DNA from 3 places in the Bacillus sp. C-3-6 genome. Region 2 is predicted to be linked to each of the others. Evidence: predicted binding sites of a transcription regulator. Region 2 holds the regulator's gene; each other region holds the start of a gene.

Region 1 (8,069 bases), 1.1 Mb from region 2:
CAACTACGTGACTATTGTCTGTAATTGTTCCTGCAATTAATTCTCTTGCTAATTTCGTTTCCACTTGACGTTGTACGTATCGTTTTAATGGACGAGCTCCGTACATTGGGTCGAAACCAGCTTCTACAACAAATTCTTTTGCTGCATCTGTTAATTCTACTGTAATGTGACGGTCAGCTAGACGGCCTTGTAGTTCTTTTACAATTTTATCAACAATGCCTTTAATTTCATTCGTTGTAAGAGGTTTGAATAAAATAATTTCATCAACACGGTTTAAAAATTCAGGGCGGAAATGTCCTCTTAATTGCCCCATTACAAGGTCTCTTGATTCCTCTTTAATCGAACCATCTTCTTCTAATCCCTCTAGTAAATGAGCAGATCCAATATTTGAAGTCATAATAATAACTGTGTTTTTAAAGTCTACTGTTCTTCCTTGTGAATCTGTAATGCGTCCATCATCTAACATTTGTAATAAAATGTTGAATACTTCTGGATGTGCTTTTTCGATTTCGTCTAACAAAATAACTGAATATGGTTTACGTCTTACCGCTTCTGTTAATTGACCGCCCTCTTCATATCCTACATATCCAGGAGGCGCACCAATTAAGCGTGACACAGCGTGTTTCTCCATATACTCAGACATGTCAATACGAATCATTTGCTCTTCACTATCGAATAAAGACTGCGCTAACGTTTTTGCAAGTTCTGTTTTACCAACACCCGTAGGGCCTAAGAAAATGAAGGAACCAATTGGACGATTCGGGTCTTTAATACCAGCGCGTGCACGAAGAACCGCGTCTGATACTAGGCTTACTGCTTCCTCTTGTCCGATGACACGCTCTGATAAGATTTGCTCTAAGCGTAGTAATTTCTCACGTTCGCCTTCAACAAGTTTAGCAACAGGAATACCAGTCCAGCGTGAAACAATATCTGCAATTTCTTCTTCACTTACTTCCTCACGTAATAAACGATTTTCTTCTTTATTATGCGCGCCCATTTCTTCCGCTTCTTTTAATTCTTTTTCGATTGCAGGAATTTTCCCGTGACGAAGTTCGGCTGCTTTATTTAAATCGTAATTACCTTCTGCTTCTTCTAATTCACGGCGCAGACGTTCTAAATGTTCACGTAAGTCACGAACTTTGTGAATGTCTTCTTTTTCTTTCTCCCATTTCGCTCTCATACCACTTGCAACTTCTTTTAAATCCGATAATTCACGTTGCAATGTTTTTAGACGCTCTTGGCTACCACGATCCGTTTCTTTTCCAAGAGCCGCTTCTTCAATTTCCAGCTGCATAATACGACGCGTTACTTCATCTAATTCTGTCGGCATAGAATCGATTTCTGTACGAATTGTTGCGCACGCTTCATCAACAAGGTCAATCGCTTTATCCGGTAAGAAGCGATCTGAAATATATCGATCTGATAAAACTGACGCTGCTACAATCGCACGGTCATGAATATTTACACCGTGATAAATTTCAAAGCGTTCTTTTAATCCACGTAATATGGAAATCGTATCTTCAACAGTTGGTTCTTCTGCTAATACTTGTTGGAAACGTCTTTCTAGTGCTGGATCTTTTTCAATATATTTACGATATTCATCTAATGTTGTCGCCCCGATACAATGCAGTTCACCACGAGCAAGCATCGGTTTTAACATATTTCCTGCATCCATCGCACCTTCTGTTTTACCAGCTCCAACGATTGTATGAAGTTCATCAATGAATAATAAAATGCGTCCTTCACTCTTTTTAATTTCATTTAATACAGCTTGCAGACGCTCTTCGAACTCACCACGGAATTTCGCACCTGCTACGAGCGCACTCATATCTAACGCAAAAATCGTTCTATCTTTCAATCCTTCAGGTACATCCTTTTTCACAATACGCTGTGCTAATCCTTCAACGATTGCTGTTTTACCAACACCTGGCTCACCAATTAAAACAGGATTGTTTTTCGTTTTACGTGAAAGAATGCGGATAACGCGTCGAATTTCACTATCTCGGCCGATAACAGGATCAATTTTCCCGGCTCTCACTTCTGCCACTAAATCACGGCCATATTTTTCTAACGCTTCATAAGTTGCTTCTGGATTTTGACTAGTCACTCTTTGATTCCCCCGAACTGTCATTAAAGACTGTAATAAGTTATCTTTCGTAATATGCAATCTTGCAAATAATTGATTTATATCGCCTTTTTCTTCGGAAAAAGCAAGCAATACATGTTCGACTGAAATGTAATCATCCTGCAGTTTTTCTGCTTCTTCCCCTGCTCTTACAAGCAGTTGTTGCAGAGCGCTCGTTACATACAATTTTCCAACTTCTGCACCGCTTCCCGTTACAGAAGGTTTCTTTTTAATTAAGCTTTCAGCGCCTTGCTTTAACGCTTCTATATCAACATTCATTTTTTGAAATATACGTACTGCTAATCCATCTTGCTCTTCTAATAACGCAAGTAATAGATGAACAGTATCCACCTCTTGGTGATGATGAGATACCGCTAAAGATTGGGCACTCATAATCGCCTCTTGTGTTTTTGTTGTCATTTGATTTAAGTCCATCTTTACAGCCCTCCAAAAGTTTGACTTTCTTTGACCTTTGATTTGATTATACGCCAACTGACTTTTTTATACAATAATTTTGCCTATGTATTTTCAAACTTATTATTGGAAAAAGAAAAAGGAAGCATTCATTATATTGTTTTAAAAATACGGTAAATGAAATTATAATGTGTAACGACAAAAAAGCCGCAATAACGATTGCGGCTTCTGTTACGGTTTTCTTTTATATGTCCACTGACGGTTATGATTCGTATTATCTGGAAACTTTTCACCGGCAGTTAATTGTACCATTTGCGGATTTTTCACCATACTTCCCGTTTCACCAATTTCTACATAAATACCATCATTCGGCGCTTTTTGTCCAGAACGAAACCTGCGATTTTGTCCCATTTTCATTCTCCTTCCATGACGTCTTTGCCTCATTAGTATATCCATTTTAAAAGAAAGGTTTTCTGTCATGTTTAGGAAACAGTACTACATCTCGTCCTTGTACATATATATGAATGATACAAGCGTAAGCAGGGATTTCTTTCCTACTTGTAGAAAAAAAAAAGAAACCAACCTACTCTAGGCTAGTTTCAAAGGAGAGTCAAACATATACGAGAAGATTACATGTTCATTATAAGTCTCATCACACGAGCAATGTAACCCTTTTCACAATTTGTACATAATGAAAGAAACATTGTTTGAACTTTCTAAAAAGATGTTGACTTTTCTTAATTTCCAACGATAAATAGTAGACACCGCAGCACTTTGAGACGTAAGATGGATATATAGTGAAATTTCCATCTATGGTGATTTCACCGAGTCTAACCTCTTATTTCTGCATATTAAAAACGGAAATACAGATAGATACAAAAAAATTATTATAAGAGGTGAAATTATGAACAAACAACATTTAATCGCATTAGACTTAGACGGTACTTTATTAACAGACAACAAAATAATTTCCACTCGAACGAAACATACAATTGCAAAAGCAAAGGAACAGGGACATATTGTTGTTATTTCAACAGGACGTCCATTCCGTGCTAGTTATGATTACTATAAAGAACTTGCTCTTAACACACCTATCGTAAACTTTAACGGTGCTTACGTACATCATCCTCTTGATACAAGCTGGGGAACACATCACTCTCCTCTTGAGCTAGCAACAGCGCAAGAAATTGTACGAGCTTGCTTTGATTTCGGCGTAAAAAATATATACGCGGAAGTAATGGACGATGTGTATGTTCGAGAAATTGATGAAGATAAAAAACATATTTTCGAATTCGGCTCTCCTAAGATTTTTACGGGAGACTTATTAAATATTTTAAACGATCATCCAACTTGCTTATTAATTGATGCACATGACGAGCATTCCACTGCAATTCGTCAACATTTAACGGATATGCACGCGGAAGTAATCGATCATAGAAAATGGGGCGCACCTTGGCCGATTATTGAGATTGTGAAAAGCGGATTAAATAAAGCGGTTGGATTACAAAAAATTTCTAGTCATTACAACATTCCACAAGAGCGAATTATCGCTTTCGGTGACGAAGATAATGATTTTGAAATGATTGAATTTGCTGGTCACGGCATCGCAATGGGGAATGCCATCCCTGAATTAAAATCACTCGCAAACCATACGACGTTAACGAACGAAGAAGATGGAATTGCTTTATATTTAGAAGAGGTTCTTGGGTTGTAATCTAAAAATTCCCTACTTATAGTTTCCTGCCAAATGTCCATACTATAAGTAGACGCAAGAGACATCGCGTCGATTGTTTTCAGCTAAATAAAGGGGGTTTTTCGAATGGGTAAAAAGAACAAATCAAAGCGTTTTATCCAACAAGGAGCCGATGCTGTTATGAAGCATGATGCAAGATTCCCGTACAGAGGTACATTAGCTGAGGCAGAAAAGGCAAGAAGTAACTCTTCTTTTGGAGGGGTTTAAATGGGGAACTTACTATTCCAACAAGCTAGAAATGCTGTTGAAAATGCCGTATCTTGTTCAAGCGGTACTGAGCAACAAGATCTCGTATATAGAGCAAAAAATGCTTTGCAATCTGCTTACGCAAACTCTTCAACTGCTGAAAAAGTTCAGCTCCGTGAAATGCAAGAGCAATTGCAAAACATTACGAATGTACATTAAAAAAGAGGACCAACTTCGGTCCTCTTTAATCTTTCCGAAACAATCCGAACACCCCAACTGTTTGCAGTATATTTGTAAATGCACCTGGGTCCACTTGTTTAATAATCCTCTCCAATTCGTATAACTCGTAACGGGTAATAACCATCATTAACATTTCTTTATTTTCATTCGTATAAGCACCTGTTGCTGGTATCGTTGTAATTCCTCTTACTAATCGCGAGTGAATCGCCTTTCTTACGTCCGCCCCATTCTTCGTAACAATTAATGCTGTAATCTTTACATGACGAGTATGAATTGCATCAATAATTCTCGTCGATACATATAAAGTCACTAACGTATATAACGCTTTTTCCCATCCATATACATAGCCAGCAGCGATAATGATAATTGCATTAAAAAAGAAAAAGTATGTACCGACAGGCTTATCTTTTATTTTTGATAAAATCATGGCGATAATATCTAATCCACCTGTAGAAGCACCCCACTTTAAAGCAATCCCTACTCCAATTGCCGAAATAATCCCGCCAAAAATCGCATTTAATATGATATCATTCGAAACCGCTCTAACAGGGATGATTTCTAGAAACAAAGTCATAAATATAACACAAAGAAAACTAAAAAAGGTGAAGGCCTTTCCAACCTTTTTCCACGCTAAAATAACGACAGGAATATTAAATAAGCTAAACAATACTCCCGTAGATATGTGAATCGATAAAAAATCACCTAATATTTGTGATAATAATTGAGACAATCCAGCAAAGCCGCTCGCATACACTTTCGCTGGCGTTAAAAATAAATTCATCCCAATCGCGTTTAATAAACCTGCGATGATTACAACGATTAACTTCTTTATAAGTTCAGTATAATTCAACTTCAAATCCATTTCGAATCCACCTTTACCCTTCATAAATGCACCGCTATACATAGTCTTTACGAAAAAGGAAATGATAAACGTACAACGTTTAGAAATGGAGTTGATACATATGCCACATACGAGTGATAACGACAAAAAAGCACGCGATAATAATGCAAAACGCACACAAAAAAATGAGCAAGAGCAAAAAAATATTCAGCAAGGTAAACGTGCATACTCTAAAAAGACCGATCACCTTTGATTCCATCGTACATCAACAATTATGTTGATGTACTTTTTTACATTTTAAAGGAAAAAAACATTAAAAATTCACTTCATGTTCACTTCTATATTCTACAATAGCGATAACATATTCGGATGAGGTGTTGGCATGAGAGGGAAACATATTTTCATTATTACTGCACTAATAAGTATATTGATGCTATCTGCTTGCGGACAAAAAAACGGATCAGCTACAGTCGCCACAGCAACAGACTCGACTGTTACGAAGGACGACTTCGAAAAACAATTGAAAGATCGTTACGGAAAAGACATGCTATACGAAATGATGGCACAAGACGTCATCACAAAAAAATATAAAGTACCTGATGAAGAGGTAAATAAAGAAGTAGAAAAAGTAAAAAAACAATATGGAGATCAATTCAAAAAAGTATTAGAAAATTATGGTTTAAAAGATGAAGAGGATTTCAAAAATCAAATTAAGTTCAAACTTGCTATGAATGAAGCGATTAAGAAAAGCATTACAGAAAAAGACGTAAAAGACCACTATAAGCCAGAAATTAAAGCGAGTCACATTTTAGTAAGTGACGAAAATGAAGCGAAAGAAATAAAGAGTAAACTAGATGCTGGTGCTTCATTTGAAGAATTAGCAAAACAAGAATCACAAGATCTGCTATCAAAAGATAAAGGTGGAGACCTTGGATACTTCAATTCAGGTACAATGGCTCCTGAATTCGAAACCGCTGCCTACAAACTAAATGTTGGACAAATTAGCAATCCCGTAAAATCATCAAACGGTTATCACGTTATTAAATTAACTGATAAAAAAGCTTTAAAGCCTTATGATGAAGTGAAAGACTCTATTCGCAAAAACTTAGAGGAAGAACGTACTGCTGATCCTGTATTCAGCAAAAAATTGTTACAAGAGGAATTAAAAAAGGCAAATATTAAAATAAATGATAGTGATTTGAAAGATACGTTTACTCTTGTTTCACCGCAAGGAAATTAAAAAAGCACAACCTTATCTTTTTAAATAAGGTTGTGCTTTTTAATCTTCTATCTTATTTCTTAAAGTAAGTCCAACCTTCTTCTTGGTAAACTTTTTCTTCTTTCATCAATTTACCAAGTGCGCGCTTAAATGCAGCTTTACTCATGTTAAAGCGTTCTTTAATATCTTCCGGATGGCTCTTATCCCAAAACGGCATTGCTCCGCCTCGTTCTTCCATATATGCATAAATTACTGCCGCATCGTCTTCCATTCCTTCTTCTTTACGAGGAAGAAGTGAAATGTTAATTGTACCATCATCTTTCACGTCAATAATACGGCCCGTTACACGCTCACCGATGCGAACTTGTTCTTTTCTTTCTGTATGGTGTAAGAAAGCACGGAAATGCTCATCAGTTAGTATGAATGAACCAACTTGAAGCGAACGATATACACGTCCATTTACGTTTTTATTACGCATAGATGGCGTTGCATCTACGATAATTTCTTGCATATCACTGTCTCTTGCCGGAAGAGCAATTAAACGATCACGATTCGTTAATTTTAACGTACAATATAATTCGTCGCCTACTTCTGGCCATACTGGCATATAAATCGGGAACTCATCAGCTGGAATTAGTATATCTTTTGACACACCAATATCAACAAACACACCTAAACTAGGAATGACTTCTACAACCTTTACCCAGTTCCAATCATAAGTTGTAATAATCGGTTCCTTCATTGTTGCTGAAATACGATTTTGGTGATCAAGGTATAAGAATACATCAATCGTATCGCCTTCTTCAATTTCTCCAGCTACTTCGTTTTTATGTAGGAAAATTTCTTCTTCTTCATTCCCAACCATATATCCGATTTCCGTTTCGCGTAAAACAGTTACCTGTTCAATCGATCCTATTTGCAAATACATATTTTTTAATTCCCTTCTATATATATAAAATTATCTTTTTTATCATTCCAAACAAAAGTTAATTATAACATGATTTTTCCTGTATTTGTCCAACTGCCCAAAATTCACTATAATAAAATGAGGTTCCATGAATATAAGTACGAAAACACTTAAGTCTAGACTCGTTTTCAGCTATACTTTAGTATGTACAGTACATAACAAGATTAGAAATTTATTTGGAGGTGCTAACTATGGCAAAAGATAGTTCTTTTGACATCGTTTCGAAAGTAGAATTACCTGAAGTAACAAACGCAATTAATATCGCATTAAAAGAAATCCAAAACCGATATGACTTTAAAGGAAGTAAAAGTGATATTAAATTAG
Region 2 (8,069 bases):
ATGGATGGACCCGCGTCGCATTAGCTAGTTGGTGAGGTAACGGCTCACCAAGGCAACGATGCGTAGCCGACCTGAGAGGGTGATCGGCCACACTGGGACTGAGACACGGCCCAGACTCCTACGGGAGGCAGCAGTAGGGAATCTTCCGCAATGGACGAAAGTCTGACGGAGCAACGCCGCGTGAGTGATGAAGGCTTTCGGGTCGTAAAACTCTGTTGTTAGGGAAGAACAAGTGCTAGTTGAATAAGCTGGCACCTTGACGGTACCTAACCAGAAAGCCACGGCTAACTACGTGCCAGCAGCCGCGGTAATACGTAGGTGGCAAGCGTTATCCGGAATTATTGGGCGTAAAGCGCGCGCAGGTGGTTTCTTAAGTCTGATGTGAAAGCCCACGGCTCAACCGTGGAGGGTCATTGGAAACTGGGAGACTTGAGTGCAGAAGAGGAAAGTGGAATTCCATGTGTAGCGGTGAAATGCGTAGAGATATGGAGGAACACCAGTGGCGAAGGCGACTTTCTGGTCTGTAACTGACACTGAGGCGCGAAAGCGTGGGGAGCAAACAGGATTAGATACCCTGGTAGTCCACGCCGTAAACGATGAGTGCTAAGTGTTAGAGGGTTTCCGCCCTTTAGTGCTGAAGTTAACGCATTAAGCACTCCGCCTGGGGAGTACGGCCGCAAGGCTGAAACTCAAAGGAATTGACGGGGGCCCGCACAAGCGGTGGAGCATGTGGTTTAATTCGAAGCAACGCGAAGAACCTTACCAGGTCTTGACATCCTCTGAAAACCCTAGAGATAGGGCTTCTCCTTCGGGAGCAGAGTGACAGGTGGTGCATGGTTGTCGTCAGCTCGTGTCGTGAGATGTTGGGTTAAGTCCCGCAACGAGCGCAACCCTTGATCTTAGTTGCCATCATTAAGTTGGGCACTCTAAGGTGACTGCCGGTGACAAACCGGAGGAAGGTGGGGATGACGTCAAATCATCATGCCCCTTATGACCTGGGCTACACACGTGCTACAATGGACGGTACAAAGAGCTGCAAGACCGCGAGGTGGAGCTAATCTCATAAAACCGTTCTCAGTTCGGATTGTAGGCTGCAACTCGCCTACATGAAGCTGGAATCGCTAGTAATCGCGGATCAGCATGCCGCGGTGAATACGTTCCCGGGCCTTGTACACACCGCCCGTCACACCACGAGAGTTTGTAACACCCGAAGTCGGTGGGGTAACCTTTTTGGAGCCAGCCGCCTAAGGTGGGACAGATGATTGGGGTGAAGTCGTAACAAGGTAGCCGTATCGGAAGGTGCGGCTGGATCACCTCCTTTCTATGGAGAATTGATGAACGCTGTTCATCAATATAAGTTTCCGTGTTTCGTTTTGTTCAGTTTTGAGAGAACTATCTCTCATATATAAATGTATGTTCTTTGAAAACTAGATAACAGTGTAGCTCATATTTTTTAATTTTTAGTTTGGTTAAGTTAGAAAGGGCGCACGGTGGATGCCTTGACACTAGGAGTCGATGAAGGACGGGACTAACGCCGATATGCTTCGGGGAGCTGTAAGTAAGCTTTGATCCGAAGATTTCCGAATGGGGAAACCCACTATACGTAATGGTATGGTATCCTTACCTGAATACATAGGGTATGGAAGACAGACCCAGGGAACTGAAACATCTAAGTACCTGGAGGAAGAGAAAGCAAATGCGATTTCCTGAGTAGCGGCGAGCGAAACGGAACATAGCCCAAACCAAGAGGCTTGCCTCTTGGGGTTGTAGGACATTCTATACGGAGTTACAAAGGAACGAGGTAGACGAAGCGACCTGGAAAGGTCCGTCGTAGAGGGTAACAACCCCGTAGTCGAAACTTCGTTCTCTCTTGAATGTATCCTGAGTACGGCGGAACACGTGAAATTCCGTCGGAATCTGGGAGGACCATCTCCCAAGGCTAAATACTCCCTAGTGATCGATAGTGAACCAGTACCGTGAGGGAAAGGTGAAAAGCACCCCGGAAGGGGAGTGAAAGAGATCCTGAAACCGTGTGCCTACAAATAGTCAGAGCCCGTTAATGGGTGATGGCGTGCCTTTTGTAGAATGAACCGGCGAGTTACGATCCCGTGCGAGGTTAAGCTGAAGAGGCGGAGCCGCAGCGAAAGCGAGTCTGAATAGGGCGTTTAGTACGTGGTCGTAGACCCGAAACCAGGTGATCTACCCATGTCCAGGGTGAAGTTCAGGTAACACTGAATGGAGGCCCGAACCCACGCACGTTGAAAAGTGCGGGGATGAGGTGTGGGTAGCGGAGAAATTCCAATCGAACCTGGAGATAGCTGGTTCTCCCCGAAATAGCTTTAGGGCTAGCCTTAAGTGTAAGAGTCTTGGAGGTAGAGCACTGATTGAACTAGGGGTCCTCATCGGATTACCGAATTCAGTCAAACTCCGAATGCCAATGACTTATCCTTAGGAGTCAGACTGCGAGTGATAAGATCCGTAGTCAAGAGGGAAACAGCCCAGATCGCCAGCTAAGGTCCCAAAGTGTGTATTAAGTGGAAAAGGATGTGGAGTTGCTTAGACAACTAGGATGTTGGCTTAGAAGCAGCCACCATTTAAAGAGTGCGTAATAGCTCACTAGTCGAGTGACTCTGCGCCGAAAATGTACCGGGGCTAAATACACCACCGAAGCTGCGAATTGATACCAATGGTATCAGTGGTAGGGGAGCGTTCTAAGTGCAGTGAAGTCAGACCGGAAGGACTGGTGGAGCGCTTAGAAGTGAGAATGCCGGTATGAGTAGCGAAAGACGGGTGAGAATCCCGTCCACCGAATGCCTAAGGTTTCCTGAGGAAGGCTCGTCCGCTCAGGGTTAGTCAGGACCTAAGCCGAGGCCGACAGGCGTAGGCGATGGACAACAGGTTGATATTCCTGTACCACCTCTTTATCGTTTGAGCAATGGAGGGACGCAGAAGGATAGAAGAAGCGTGCGATTGGTTGTGCACGTCCAAGCAGTTAGGCTGATAAGTAGGCAAATCCGCTTATCGTGAAGGCTGAGCTGTGATGGGGAAGCTCCTTATGGAGCGAAGTCTTTGATTCCCCGCTGCCAAGAAAAGCTTCTAGCGAGATAAAAGGTGCCTGTACCGCAAACCGACACAGGTAGGCGAGGAGAGAATCCTAAGGTGTGCGAGAGAACTCTGGTTAAGGAACTCGGCAAAATGACCCCGTAACTTCGGGAGAAGGGGTGCTTTCTTAACGGAAAGCCGCAGTGAATAGGCCCAAGCGACTGTTTAGCAAAAACACAGCTCTCTGCGAAGCCGTAAGGCGAAGTATAGGGGGTGACACCTGCCCGGTGCTGGAAGGTTAAGGAGAGGGGTTAGCGTAAGCGAAGCTCTGAACTGAAGCCCCAGTAAACGGCGGCCGTAACTATAACGGTCCTAAGGTAGCGAAATTCCTTGTCGGGTAAGTTCCGACCCGCACGAAAGGTGTAACGATTTGGGCACTGTCTCAACCAGAGACTCGGTGAAATTATAGTACCTGTGAAGATGCAGGTTACCCGCGACAGGACGGAAAGACCCCGTGGAGCTTTACTGTAGCCTGATATTGAATTTTGGTACAGTTTGTACAGGATAGGCGGGAGCCATTGAAACCGGAGCGCTAGCTTCGGTGGAGGCGCTGGTGGGATACCGCCCTGACTGTATTGAAATTCTAACCTACGGGTCTTATCGACCCGGGAGACAGTGTCAGGTGGGCAGTTTGACTGGGGCGGTCGCCTCCTAAAGTGTAACGGAGGCGCCCAAAGGTTCCCTCAGAATGGTTGGAAATCATTCGTAGAGTGCAAAGGCATAAGGGAGCTTGACTGCGAGACCTACAAGTCGAGCAGGGACGAAAGTCGGGCTTAGTGATCCGGTGGTTCCGCATGGAAGGGCCATCGCTCAACGGATAAAAGCTACCCCGGGGATAACAGGCTTATCTCCCCCAAGAGTCCACATCGACGGGGAGGTTTGGCACCTCGATGTCGGCTCATCGCATCCTGGGGCTGTAGTCGGTCCCAAGGGTTGGGCTGTTCGCCCATTAAAGCGGTACGCGAGCTGGGTTCAGAACGTCGTGAGACAGTTCGGTCCCTATCCGTCGTGGGCGTAGGAAATTTGAGAGGAGCTGTCCTTAGTACGAGAGGACCGGGATGGACGCACCGCTGGTGTACCAGTTGTTCTGCCAAGGGCATAGCTGGGTAGCTATGTGCGGAAGGGATAAGTGCTGAAAGCATCTAAGCATGAAGCCCCCCTCAAGATGAGATTTCCCATAGCGTAAGCTAGTAAGATCCCTGAAAGATGATCAGGTTGATAGGTTCGAGGTGGAAGCATGGTGACATGTGGAGCTGACGAATACTAATAGATCGAGGACTTAACCATATAATATGTAGCAAATGTTATCTAGTTTTGAAGGAATATGCCTTCATAGTTTGGTGATGATGGCAGAGAGGTCACACCCGTTCCCATACCGAACACGGAAGTTAAGCTCTCTAGCGCCGATGGTAGTTGGGACCTTGTCCCTGTGAGAGTAGGACGTCGCCAAGCAACTAAAACACGAGTCAAATGACTCGTGTTTTTTCGTGTTTTATTTTATAATCCATAGTAATAAAAAATGTGTTTAAAGTATTCATATTTTGTTTAAATACAAGGGAATGTGGCTAGGATAGTGAATAAGCAAAAGAGTTGCAAATTTTATTAATACGTATATAATTAAAGTCAAAGATAGTCAAAGTCAATAAAGGTGGCGGATAAATGAGAAATATATCTGATATCATTGAGCAATATCTAAAGCAAGTTATTGACTTAAGTAATAATAATGTGATTGAAATCAAGAGAAATGAGATTGCGGATCGATTCGAGTGCGTACCATCTCAAATCAATTATGTAATCAATACCCGTTTTACGTTAGAAAGAGGATTTGTAGTAGAAAGTAAACGTGGTGGAGGAGGTTACATTCGCATTATAAAAGTCAAACTGCATGATGATATAGACATTATTGATCAAATGCTTCATATGATTGATCATAGCGTTGCGCAAGGGAATGCAGAAAGTATGATTATACGTTTAATAGAAGAGGGAATCATAACAAATCGTGAAGCGAAACTGATGTTAAGTGTAATAGACCGTTCTGTATTATCAATGGATGTTCCTTCTCGAGATGAACTTAGGGCTCGAATATTATGCGCAATGTTAAGAACACTGAAATATAAATAAATATAACTTTTGTAAAAGATTGATAACTAAGATAAAGCAGTTAAATATTGTAGAAGTTTTGAAAAAGAACATGCACTTTTATTTAAATGGATTCAGGAAAGCGAACAATCTAGTAATGTATGAAAAGTACCATGAGATAGAGCGTTCCTGTTGTAAAGGTGGGATAGTGATGACTTGTCAAAACTGTAACATAAGACCAGCAACTTTACATTATACAAAAGTAATTAACGAGAAGAAGGCGGAAGTTCATCTTTGTGAGCAATGTGCAGAGCAAAGTGGCTATACGTCTTTCTTTCAATCATCGCAGTCTAACTTTTCATTTCATGATTTATTTGCTGGTTTATTACACGGTGAATCAACAATGTTTGAAGAAGGAAAAAATGGATTTTCAAATGCAGATATAGTAAGGTGTCCAGATTGTAAGATGACATATGAACAATTTACAAAAGTCGGACGTTTTGGCTGTTCTTCTTGTTACGATACATTTAAGGAGCATTTAAAGCCATTATTAAAACGCCTTCACGGTGGGCATACAGAAAATTGTGGAAAAATTCCGGAACGTATAGAAGGAAATATCCACTTAAAGAAAGAATTAGATGAACTAAAACTTATTCTGAAACAATACGTACAGAAAGAGGAATTTGAGAAAGCTGCAGAGGTAAGGGATAAAATCCGAGGTCTTGAAATACAGCTTAGTGAGCATAGGGAGGGGGAATAATTCTATGTCACTGGACAAAATTATGAACGAAGCAATTAGTCCATGGATGAAGGGGGATGGCCCTGATTCTGATATTGTTTTAAGTAGTCGAATTCGTTTGGCTCGTAATTTTAAACAATATCAATTTTCCACTATGCAAAACGAAGAAGAAGCTAAACAGATTCATGAATTATTCAAAAAGAAATTTATAAATAAAGCAGTAGGGTCCTTTGGGGAGTTTGGACTATTAAAGATGAATGAATTAACCCCTCTTCAAAGGAGAGTTTTAGTCGAAAAGCATTTAATTAGTCCAAATCTTGCAGGGACAGAATATGGAGCATGTCTACTATCAGAAAGTGAACATATTAGTGTTATGCTTAATGAAGAAGACCATATTCGGATTCAGTGCCTATTTTCAGGATTACAGTTATCAGAGGCGCTTCAAAGCGCCAATCAAATAGATAATTGGATTGAGAAAGAAGTTGAATACGCTTTTGATGAGTCACTTGGATATATTACAAGTTGTCCTACTAATGTTGGCACAGGGTTAAGAGCTTCTGTGATGATTCATTTACCGGGACTGGTTTTAACAAAAAGAATTAGCCGTATTATACAAGTAATTCAAAAATTAGGGTTAGTAGTAAGAGGAATATACGGTGAAGGTAGCGAAGCGTTAGGTAATATATTTCAAGTTTCAAATCAAATGACGCTAGGAAAGTCTGAAGAAGATATTATTGCAGATTTAAAGAGTGTCATTCAACAAATTATACAGCAAGAAAAAATAGCTAGAGAATTAATTGTACAAAATTCAAGTATTGAACTTGAAGATAAGGTTTATCGTTCTTACGGCATACTAGCAAACAGTCGTTTAATTCAATCTGCAGAAGCAGCCAATTGCTTATCGGATGTACGACTTGGTATTGATCTAGGATATATAAAAGGTATATCGAGAAATATTTTGACTGAGCTAATGGTTCTTACGCAACCAGGTATTTTACAACAATACGCAGGTGGACCTTTAGGGCCAGAAGAAAGAGATTATCGAAGAGCAACCTTAATCCGTGAGCGATTACGTATTGAAAAAAACTAAGCGCAAGTAGGAGGCGATTTCTATGATGTTTGGAAGATTTACAGAAAGAGCACAGAAAGTATTAGCTTTATCTCAAGAGGAAGCAATTCGTATTGGGCATAATAATATTGGAACAGAACATATTTTACTTGGGCTTGTACGCGAAGGTGAAGGAATTGCAGCAAAAGCATTAATTGCTCTTGGATTAAGTCCAGAGAAAGTTCAAAAAGAAGTAGAAGCGTTAATTGGGCGTGGAACAGAAGCTTCTCAAACTGTACATTATACACCTCGTGCTAAAAAGGTTATTGAATTATCTATGGATGAAGCGCGTAAGCTAGGCCATTCTTACGTTGGAACAGAACACATTTTACTCGGTTTAATCCGTGAAGGTGAAGGTGTAGCCGCACGTGTTTTAAATAATTTAGGTGTAAGTCTAAATAAAGCAAGACAACAAGTTTTACAACTTCTTGGAAGTAATGAAGCTAGTTCAGGTCATCAAGGTGGTTCAGCATCAAATGCAAATACACCGACACTTGACAGTTTAGCAAGGGACTTAACAGTTGTTGCGCGTGAAAATCGCTTAGACCCTGTTATTGGACGTGGTAAAGAAATTCAACGTGTAATTGAGGTATTAAGCCGTAGAACGAAAAACAACCCAGTATTAATTGGTGAGCCTGGTGTAGGTAAAACGGCAATTGCAGAAGGATTAGCACAGCAAATTGTAAATAATGAAGTTCCTGAAACTTTAAGAGATAAGCGTGTTATGACACTAGATATGGGTACAGTGGTAGCTGGAACGAAATATCGCGGTGAATTTGAAGATCGTTTAAAGAAAGTGATGGATGAAATTCGCCAAGCAGGCAATATTATTCTATTTATTGATGAGCTTCATACATTAATTGGTGCAGGTGGAGCAGAAGGTGCAATCGATGCATCGAATATTTTAAAACCATCTTTAGCACGAGGAGAGTTACAATGTATTGGGGCAACAACTTTAGATGAGTATCGTAAATATATTGAAAAAGACGCGGCTTTAGAAAGACGTTTTCAACCAATTCATGTTGATGAGCCAAGTTTAGA
Region 3 (8,069 bases), 450 kb from region 2:
AAGTAGGAAGTGTAACACTTGTAGACGTAAACAGTGGAGAAGAGAAAGAAGTCAAAACTGACGGCGTATTCGTATACATCGGTATGTTACCATTATCAAAACCATTTGTTGAACTAGGTATTACAAATGAAAATGGTTACCTTGAAACGAACGAACGTATGGAAACTAAAATCCCTGGTATTTTCGCAGCTGGTGATGTTCGTGAAAAAATGCTTCGTCAAATTGTAACTGCAACAGGTGACGGTAGTATTGCAGCACAAAGTGCACAACATTACGTAGAAGAATTATTAGAGGAATTAAAAACTGTATCAGAAAAATAAGGGATAATATACCTTGTGAGAAGAAAGCTACCGACAGGAGCTTTCTTCTTTTTTTGTGTGAAAATGTCAAAGTATTGTCAAAAAATATAAGGATTATAAGCTTTCTTATTGATATACTGGACTTTACGGAAAAAATCACTATAAGAAATGAGGAATTTATTCAGTATGGAATGGCGTAATATATATCGTGGATTTTGTATGGGCGTTAGTGATTTAATTCCTGGTGTGAGCGGCGGTACAATCGCTGTTGTGTTAGGGATTTATGAACAATTGCTTGCGGCAATTAGTGGATTCTTTAGTCGTGAATGGAAAAAACATTTAGGGTTTTTAATTCCACTTGCAGCTGGTGTGGCAGCAGCGTTTTTAACGTTAAGTCATGTTATTAAATATTTACTTGCAAATCATTATGAACCGACTCAATTTTTCTTCCTCGGTTTAATTATTAGTATATTACCGATGTTAATGAGAGAAGCTGATGCAAAGTCGTCGTTTAAAGGTAAGCACATTGTTTTATTAATAGTTGCAGCAATTCTTGTTGCGATCACAGCTTTCTTTAAACCAGATAAGGCAGCAGATCCAATTACGACGTTAACAATTTTAAATGCAATTGGTTTATTTTTCGCAGGATGGATGGCTAGTATGGCTATGCTACTTCCTGGGATTAGTGGATCGTTTATTTTATTAATTATTGGTGTGTATCCAACAGCAATTAACGCTTTAACTACACTTAACTTACCTTTAATCGTGGTTATCGGTGCTGGTGTTATGGTTGGATTTGTTGTAAGTAGTAAAGGCATTAGTTTTTTATTAGATCGTTATAAAAGTATGACATTTGCGGCAATTATTGGACTAGTTATCGGTTCGATTGTAATTGTGTTCCCTGGTATTCCAACCGGCGGATTTTCAATTATAAGTTCAATTATTACCTTTATTTTAGGATTTGCGATTGTTACTTATTTCGGTAAGAAATAAGGGCTTTAATCCCCTTGGCGATAAAAATCGTTAAGGGGATTTTTCATGCTATTCATTAAAAGTCTAAGCATTTACATTGCTTGTTATGGAAAGCTTTTTTAAAATTGTTGAGTAGCATATGCTTAGCGAAAGAGGACTGGCTCCTTCGTTGTAGCAAACTGTTTTTGATAGTATAATGAAAGAAGTATGCAGTGAGAAATTTTACTGCAAGTAGCTGAGGTGAAGAAACATGCAAAGAGTGACAAACTGTGTGTTAATTAGAGATAATGAAGTACTCTTACTCCAAAAACCTCGCCGAAATTGGTGGGTTGCACCAGGCGGGAAAATGGAGCGTGGTGAGACTGTAAGAGATTCCGTTGTTCGCGAATATCGCGAAGAAACAGGTATTTATTTGAAAAACCCAGCGTTAAAGGGGGTCTTCACCTTTGTCATCCAAGAAGGTGATAAAGTTGTTTCTGAATGGATGATGTTCTCCTTTTTAGCGACAGATTTTGCAGGAGAAAACAAACTAGAGAGCGAAGAAGGCATCATTGGTTGGCATACATTTGATAAAATTGATGATTTAGCAATGGCGCCAGGAGATTATCACATTATTGATTATTTAATTAAAGGAAATGGCATAATCTACGGTACATTTGTATATACCCCAGATTTTGAGTTGCTTTCATATCGATTAGATCCGAGTTAAACCGTCAAGGAGAGGATACGATGACAGAGAATAATGATATAAAAATGGTAATTATTACAGGGATGTCTGGAGCTGGAAAAACAGTAGCTTTACAAAGTTTTGAAGATTTAGGATATTTTTGTGTAGATAATTTACCACCGATGTTATTGCCAAAGTTTATTGAGCTTATGGCGGATTCAAAAGGGAAAATGAATAAAGTGGCACTTGGTATTGATTTACGTGGCCGCGAGTTTTTCGAGCATTTATGGGGAGCACTTGATGATTTATCAGAACGTACATGGATTATTCCTCATATTTTATTTTTAGATGCGAAAGATAGTACGCTTGTAACTCGTTATAAAGAAACGAGACGTTCGCATCCACTTGCACCAACTGGTTTGCCGTTAAAGGGAATCGAAGCAGAGCGCAATTTATTAACAGATATGAAGGCACGAGCAAATATTGTGCTTGATACGTCGGATTTAAAACCGAAAGAATTACGTGAAAAAATTGTTCACTTGTTCTCAACAGAAACTGAGCAAGCATTTCGTGTAAATGTTATGTCATTTGGATTTAAGTACGGGATTCCAATTGATGCAGATTTAGTATTTGATGTTCGTTTTTTACCAAATCCATATTACATTCCACATATGAAGCCATTAACAGGACTAGATGAAGAAGTTTCTTCGTATGTACTGAAATTTAATGAGACACATAAGTTTTTAGAGAAGTTGACGGATCTGATTACTTTCATGCTGCCTCATTATAAAAGAGAAGGCAAAAGTCAACTTGTAATTGCAATTGGATGTACAGGTGGACAGCATCGTTCTGTTACGCTTACAGAATACCTTGGGAAACATTTGAAACCAGAGTATAGTGTTCATGTATCTCATCGTGATGTGGAGAAGAGAAAGGGCCATTAAGGGATGAAAAAAGAGAGAAAGCCTAAAATTGTCATCATGGGAGGCGGAACTGGACTCTCTGTTTTATTAAGAGGATTAAAGCAATATCCTGTTGATATTACAGCAGTTGTTACAATCGCTGATGATGGTGGCAGTTCGGGTAGATTACGTGATGAGCTAGAAATTCCACCTCCAGGTGACATCCGTAACGTACTGGTTGCGTTATCGGATGTAGAGCCACTGGTGGAAGCTTTATTTCAGCACCGTTTCACAACAGGAGACGGACTGAAAGGTCATGCGTTAGGAAATCTATTGTTGGCAGGTATGACCTCGATTACAGGAGACTTTTTCCATGCAATTACGGAAACAAGTAAAGTATTAAATGTCAGAGGACGTGTATTACCAGCAGCGAATCAAAGTGCGGTACTTCATGCGGAACTTGAAGATGGGGAAATTGTCACAGGTGAATCAAAAATTCCCTATTACGGAAAGAAGATTAATCGTGTCTTTTTAACTCCAGAAGATGTAGAGCCATTGCATGAAACGTTGGCTGAGATTAAACGAGCTGATTTACTTGTTTTCGGGCCAGGAAGTTTGTATACGAGTATATTACCCAACTTAGTTGTTAACAAAATTGGGGACGCTGTTCTTGCTGCAAAGGCGAAGAAGGTATATGTATGTAACGTTATGACACAAGCGGGTGAAACGATGGGATATACTGCTTTTGATCATGTGCAGGCGTTACACGATCATTTAGGGCAACCATTTATTAATACTGCAATTGTAAATAACCGTGAGATTCCTTGTGAATTACGTAAGTTATATGAGGAAGAAATGTCTACACCAGTTGTAGTGGATGAAGAACGTTTTGCTGAAAATAATATTGATGTTATTCAAGAGGGATTAGCGAAGTATGATGATCGTGTTGTAAGGCATGATACGTTAAAGTTAGCTTCGATTTTATATTCATTGTTATAAATGTGCGTTGCCTCGTTTGAGGTGGCGCTCCTCATTCATATAGGACAAGAATTTTGTTCCATAATAATCGTATAAGGAGGTGTTGACTGTGTCATTTGCATCAGAAACAAAGAAAGAGTTGACGAATCTTGAAGTGAAAGAATGCTGTGAGAAAGCAGAATTATCGGCGTTACTTCGAATGAACGGATCGCTTTCTTTTTCAAACCGTCGTCTATCTATCGATATTCAAACAGAAAATGCGGCAATTGCAAGAAGGATTTATACGCTTTTGAAAAAAGGATATGATGTGACGGTAGAATTACTTGTTCGTAAAAAAATGCGATTGAAGAAAAATAATGTATATATCGTAAGGCTTGTTGAAAAGTCTCGCGAAATATTAGCCGATCTTCATATCGTTCGAGATGACTTTTCATTTATTCGAAATATATCACAAGAATTGATTGAGAAGAAGTGTTGTAAACGATCGTATTTACGCGGTGCATTTTTAGCAGGTGGTTCAGTAAATAACCCAGAAACATCATCTTATCATTTAGAGATCTTTTCGTTATATAAGGAACATAATGATGCTATATGTGAACTGATGAACGGATTTGATTTAAATAGTAAGACGTTGGAAAGAAGAAAAGGGTACATTACGTATTTGAAAGAAGCGGAGAAAATTACGGAATTTTTAAATATTATTGGTGCTCATAATGCACTTTTAAGGTTTGAAGATATTCGAATCGTACGTGATATGCGTAATTCCGTAAATCGTTTAGTGAACTGCGAAACAGCTAATTTAAATAAAACAATTGGTGCAGCGCTAAGGCAGATTGAAAATATCCGCTATATTGATGAGACGGTTGGTCTTGATATATTGCCAGATAAACTACAAGAGATTGCGCAACTACGAAGAGATTATCAAGATGTAACATTGAAAGAGTTAGGTGAGATGGTATCCGGGGGGAAAATTAGTAAATCGGGTATTAATCATCGTTTGCGTAAAATCGATGAAATTGCAGAGAAATTACGCGCGGGGGAAACGGTAGCAAAAAAATAAGAGGTTAAAGGGGAAATGGAGCTGTGGTTCAAAAACGAGTTCAGGTTTCATTAAAAAACGGTTTACAAGCACGTCCGGCTGCGTTGTTTGTACAAGAGGCAAATCGCTTTCATGCAGATATCTTTATTGAGAAAGATGGAAAGACAGTAAATGCAAAGAGCATAATGGGGATTATGAGCTTAGCAATTGGAACTGGAAGCATGATAACAATTACAACAGAAGGTTCAGATGCAGAAGAGGCTTTAGAAGCATTAGCTGCATATGTACAATAAAGAGCTATCGCGTATATGCGATAGTTTTTTTGTTTTGTTGTTTGTGCGGATTAGCGGGGAGGGGTATTTAGCTGGTTTGTCCTTGTCGGAGATTGTCGGTAAATCGATATGTTGTGTCGAACCGTTGATATATTAAAAAAATCGTTGATATAATTTGAGTTTTGTTCGATATAATTGAAAAATCGTTGATATATTTAGAGGGATACTGGATGGGGTATGTGAGCGGGGAACAATATATAAAAGAAGCGCCCAATTATAGGGCGCTTCCACTTTTAGTTATATCTAGCTCTAGCGGCTAGAATCTCCGGTTGTTTCGCCCCTTCATTCGAGGCAAAAAGCGCCTCGGAATCAGGGGCTCCATCGCCCTGCGATTCTAAACGAGCCGCTTTCGCTTTTAAGTATTAACGATTTGTAAAGATCTTATCGATTAAACCGTATTCTAAAGCTTTTTCCGCTGTCATGAAGTTGTCGCGGTCTGTGTCGCGTTGTAGTACTTCAAGTGGTTGACCAGTGCGGTCAGCAAGAATTTGGTTTAGTTTTTCACGTAAGAATAGGATACGTTTTGCAGCGATTTCGATTTCAGTCGCTTGACCTTGTGCTCCACCAAGTGGTTGGTGAATCATTACTTCACTGTTTGGAAGTGCGTAACGTTTTCCTTTTTCACCTGCTGCAAGTAAGAATGCACCCATAGATGCAGCCATACCGATACAGATTGTTGATACTTGTGGCTTAATAAACTGCATTGTATCATAGATTGCCATACCCGCTGTGATAGAACCACCAGGGCTGTTGATGTAGATGTGAATATCTTTTTCTGGATCTTGAGATTCCAAGAATAAAAGCTGGGAAACGATTGAGTTAGCTACGTTGTCATCAATTGCACTACCAAGCATAATGATGCGGTCTTTTAATAGTCGAGAGTAAATATCGTAAGCGCGTTCTCCACGATTTGTTTGTTCAATTACTGTAGGAATTAAATTCATCTGTTATTTCCTCCTTATAAAGCTTTCTTAGTCTTATAATACAATTATGGTCAATAAAGGTCAAACGAAACCACTTTAAATCAAAAAAATATGTAGTTGTACCATGAAATATTCGCTATGTTTTCGAAATTCCCTGCTTATGTATCTTCAACATCATAACCGAATTACATAAATTTAAACGTTATGAAAACTGGAGAAAAAAGAAAAGAACGCCTTTTAACTGAAGCGTTCTTTCGATAATTAGTCTTTTAAAAGATAGGTTACTTTATTTAAAATTTTTTCGATTTGTTTGGCGTTTTTACTATACATTTCGCTTGCTGATTTCGACTTTGTTTCTAGGGAAAATAGTTCAAGATCAGCATGACATTTTTTTAAAGATGCTAATAATAAAGGTTTATTTTGAGGAGAAGGCATTTGGAGTTTGTCATTGTAAATGTCGATAGTAAGTTGTCCGTATGAATCCACTTGACCGAGGAAGACATTTTCAATAACAACACCGAGTTTTTCTAATTCTGAATGTAGCCAAGCGCGGTTATGTCCGCTTGCTGAAAGAGGTTCATCTAGTACATTTCCATCCATAATAACAGTTTGTGGTTCTTTCTCGTTTGGTACTTTTAAACCGATGTCTTTTGCTGTAAGTGGCTGAGAATCTTTCTTTAATAATACATTTAATTCTCCGCTCGGTTCTAAGACAGCAAATTCGACTTCAGCTACGCTGAACGCACTTTTTCCACGGAGAAGTTCCAGTAATTCGTCACTCGTATATTTTTCTTTCTTTAAATTATCTTCGAGTATCTTTCCGTCTTTTATTAATACGGTAGATTTTCCTTCAAAGAAGTCCCGAGCTGTTTTGTTCTTTAAAGAGAGGATTCCTGTTAAAAAAGGTACCACAGCGAAAATGAGTATCGCAAAGACGCCGTGAAAAAATTTTGAATCGAGCCCTGTAGATACTTGGGCAGCGATGTCACCAATCGTCATTCCGGCTATGTATTCAAAAAAGGAAAGCTGAGAGATTTGTCTTTTCCCTAACCATTTCGTAATAGCGAATAAAATAATTAATATGAATACAGAGCGAAGAATGACAAGTGTCCATTCCGGCAGGTGAGACATAGTCGTTTCCTCCAGTCTACTTAAAACCCTTTATATTGAGGTTCTTCACGTTCTAATACTGAAATTCTATCCTTTAAATCAGCGATGACGCTGTCCATTTCTAACATACATTCATGAAATACGCGTTTTGATTCTTCGTCTTGTGAATTTAATGAAAGAGAGCTTAAGCTTGCTTGGGCGCCCCTTACACTAGCAAGGCAAGTTTTTACGCTAGAGATAACAGTCATATAAACACCTCTTATCCTTTCGGTTTGAATAATAATGCTCCAATGAAGCCGAAAATAATAGCTGCTGATACACCGGCGCTCGTTACTTTAAACATGCCGGTAATAACGCCAACGATGCCATGTTTTGCAGCTTCTTCCATTGCGCCATGAACTAGGGCATTACCAAAGCTTGTAATAGGTACAGTTGCCCCGGCTCCAGCGAAATCAATTAATGGCTCATACAAATTAAATCCATCTAATATAGCTCCAGCAACAACGAGTGTTGCCATTGTATGAGCGGGTGTTAGTTTGCCGACATCAAACATAAGTTGGCCGATTACACATATGAGTCCACCAATGACGAAAGCCCAGAAAAAAATCATTGCGTTGCACCTCCAAATTCAATCGAAACGGCATGAGCGATACATGGAATCGTTTCTTCTTGTTGGAATGTAAGTGGAGATAGTAAAGCGCCTGTCGCAACGACAAGTATTTTTTTGAACTCTCCTCTTTTCATTCGGTTTAATAAATGACCGTACACGACTGTTGCGGAACATCCAGGCCCACTAGCACCAGCTATGACAGGTTGTCCTTCTCTATAAATGATAATTCCGCAATCT

The links. Region 2 encodes CtsR, which represses protease genes until heat stress. Its sites were predicted from a motif close to ATGGTCAATAAAGGTCAAACA; they were not measured.
Region 1: clpB (ATP-dependent chaperone ClpB) is a predicted target of CtsR. The motif match lies at 2,578-2,598, and genes of this name have one in related genera.
Region 3: clpP (ATP-dependent Clp endopeptidase proteolytic subunit ClpP) is a predicted target of CtsR. The motif match lies at 6,180-6,200, and genes of this name have one in related genera.

Annotation. Positions count from the first base shown of each region.
Region 1 covers NZ_CM137247.1:1,167,400-1,175,468, reverse strand. Annotated here, with positions in the region: gene clpB (ATP-dependent chaperone ClpB) at 1-2,560, opposite strand, end outside; gene ACW0JX_RS06020 (YjzC family protein) at 2,771-2,950, opposite strand; gene ACW0JX_RS06015 (Cof-type HAD-IIB family hydrolase) at 3,444-4,253, shown strand; gene ACW0JX_RS06010 (hypothetical protein) at 4,359-4,499, shown strand; gene ACW0JX_RS06005 (DUF3813 domain-containing protein) at 4,500-4,697, shown strand; gene ACW0JX_RS06000 (YitT family protein) at 4,723-5,580, opposite strand; gene ACW0JX_RS05995 (DUF3941 domain-containing protein) at 5,681-5,812, shown strand; gene prsA (peptidylprolyl isomerase PrsA) at 5,942-6,799, shown strand; gene ACW0JX_RS05985 (CvfB family protein) at 6,852-7,706, opposite strand; gene ACW0JX_RS05980 (YajQ family cyclic di-GMP-binding protein) at 7,937-8,069, shown strand, end outside.
Region 2 covers NZ_CM137247.1:87,931-95,999, forward strand. Annotated here, with positions in the region: rRNA gene ACW0JX_RS00495 (16S ribosomal RNA) at 1-1,321, shown strand, start outside; rRNA gene ACW0JX_RS00500 (23S ribosomal RNA) at 1,468-4,389, shown strand; rRNA gene rrf (5S ribosomal RNA) at 4,439-4,554, shown strand; gene ctsR (transcriptional regulator CtsR) at 4,762-5,223, shown strand; gene ACW0JX_RS00515 (UvrB/UvrC motif-containing protein) at 5,393-5,941, shown strand; gene ACW0JX_RS00520 (protein arginine kinase) at 5,946-7,010, shown strand; gene clpC (ATP-dependent protease ATP-binding subunit ClpC) at 7,033-8,069, shown strand, end outside.
Region 3 covers NZ_CM137247.1:4,858,928-4,866,996, reverse strand. Annotated here, with positions in the region: gene trxB (thioredoxin-disulfide reductase) at 1-320, shown strand, start outside; gene ACW0JX_RS25130 (DUF368 domain-containing protein) at 486-1,292, shown strand; gene ACW0JX_RS25125 (NUDIX hydrolase) at 1,522-1,980, shown strand; gene rapZ (RNase adapter RapZ) at 2,001-2,882, shown strand; gene ACW0JX_RS25115 (gluconeogenesis factor YvcK family protein) at 2,886-3,839, shown strand; gene whiA (DNA-binding protein WhiA) at 3,928-4,878, shown strand; gene ACW0JX_RS25105 (HPr family phosphocarrier protein) at 4,902-5,150, shown strand; gene clpP (ATP-dependent Clp endopeptidase proteolytic subunit ClpP) at 5,552-6,133, opposite strand; gene ACW0JX_RS25095 (DUF421 domain-containing protein) at 6,374-7,243, opposite strand; gene ACW0JX_RS25090 (DUF1657 domain-containing protein) at 7,264-7,470, opposite strand; gene spoVAE (stage V sporulation protein AE) at 7,482-7,832, opposite strand; gene spoVAD (stage V sporulation protein AD) at 7,829-8,069, opposite strand, start outside.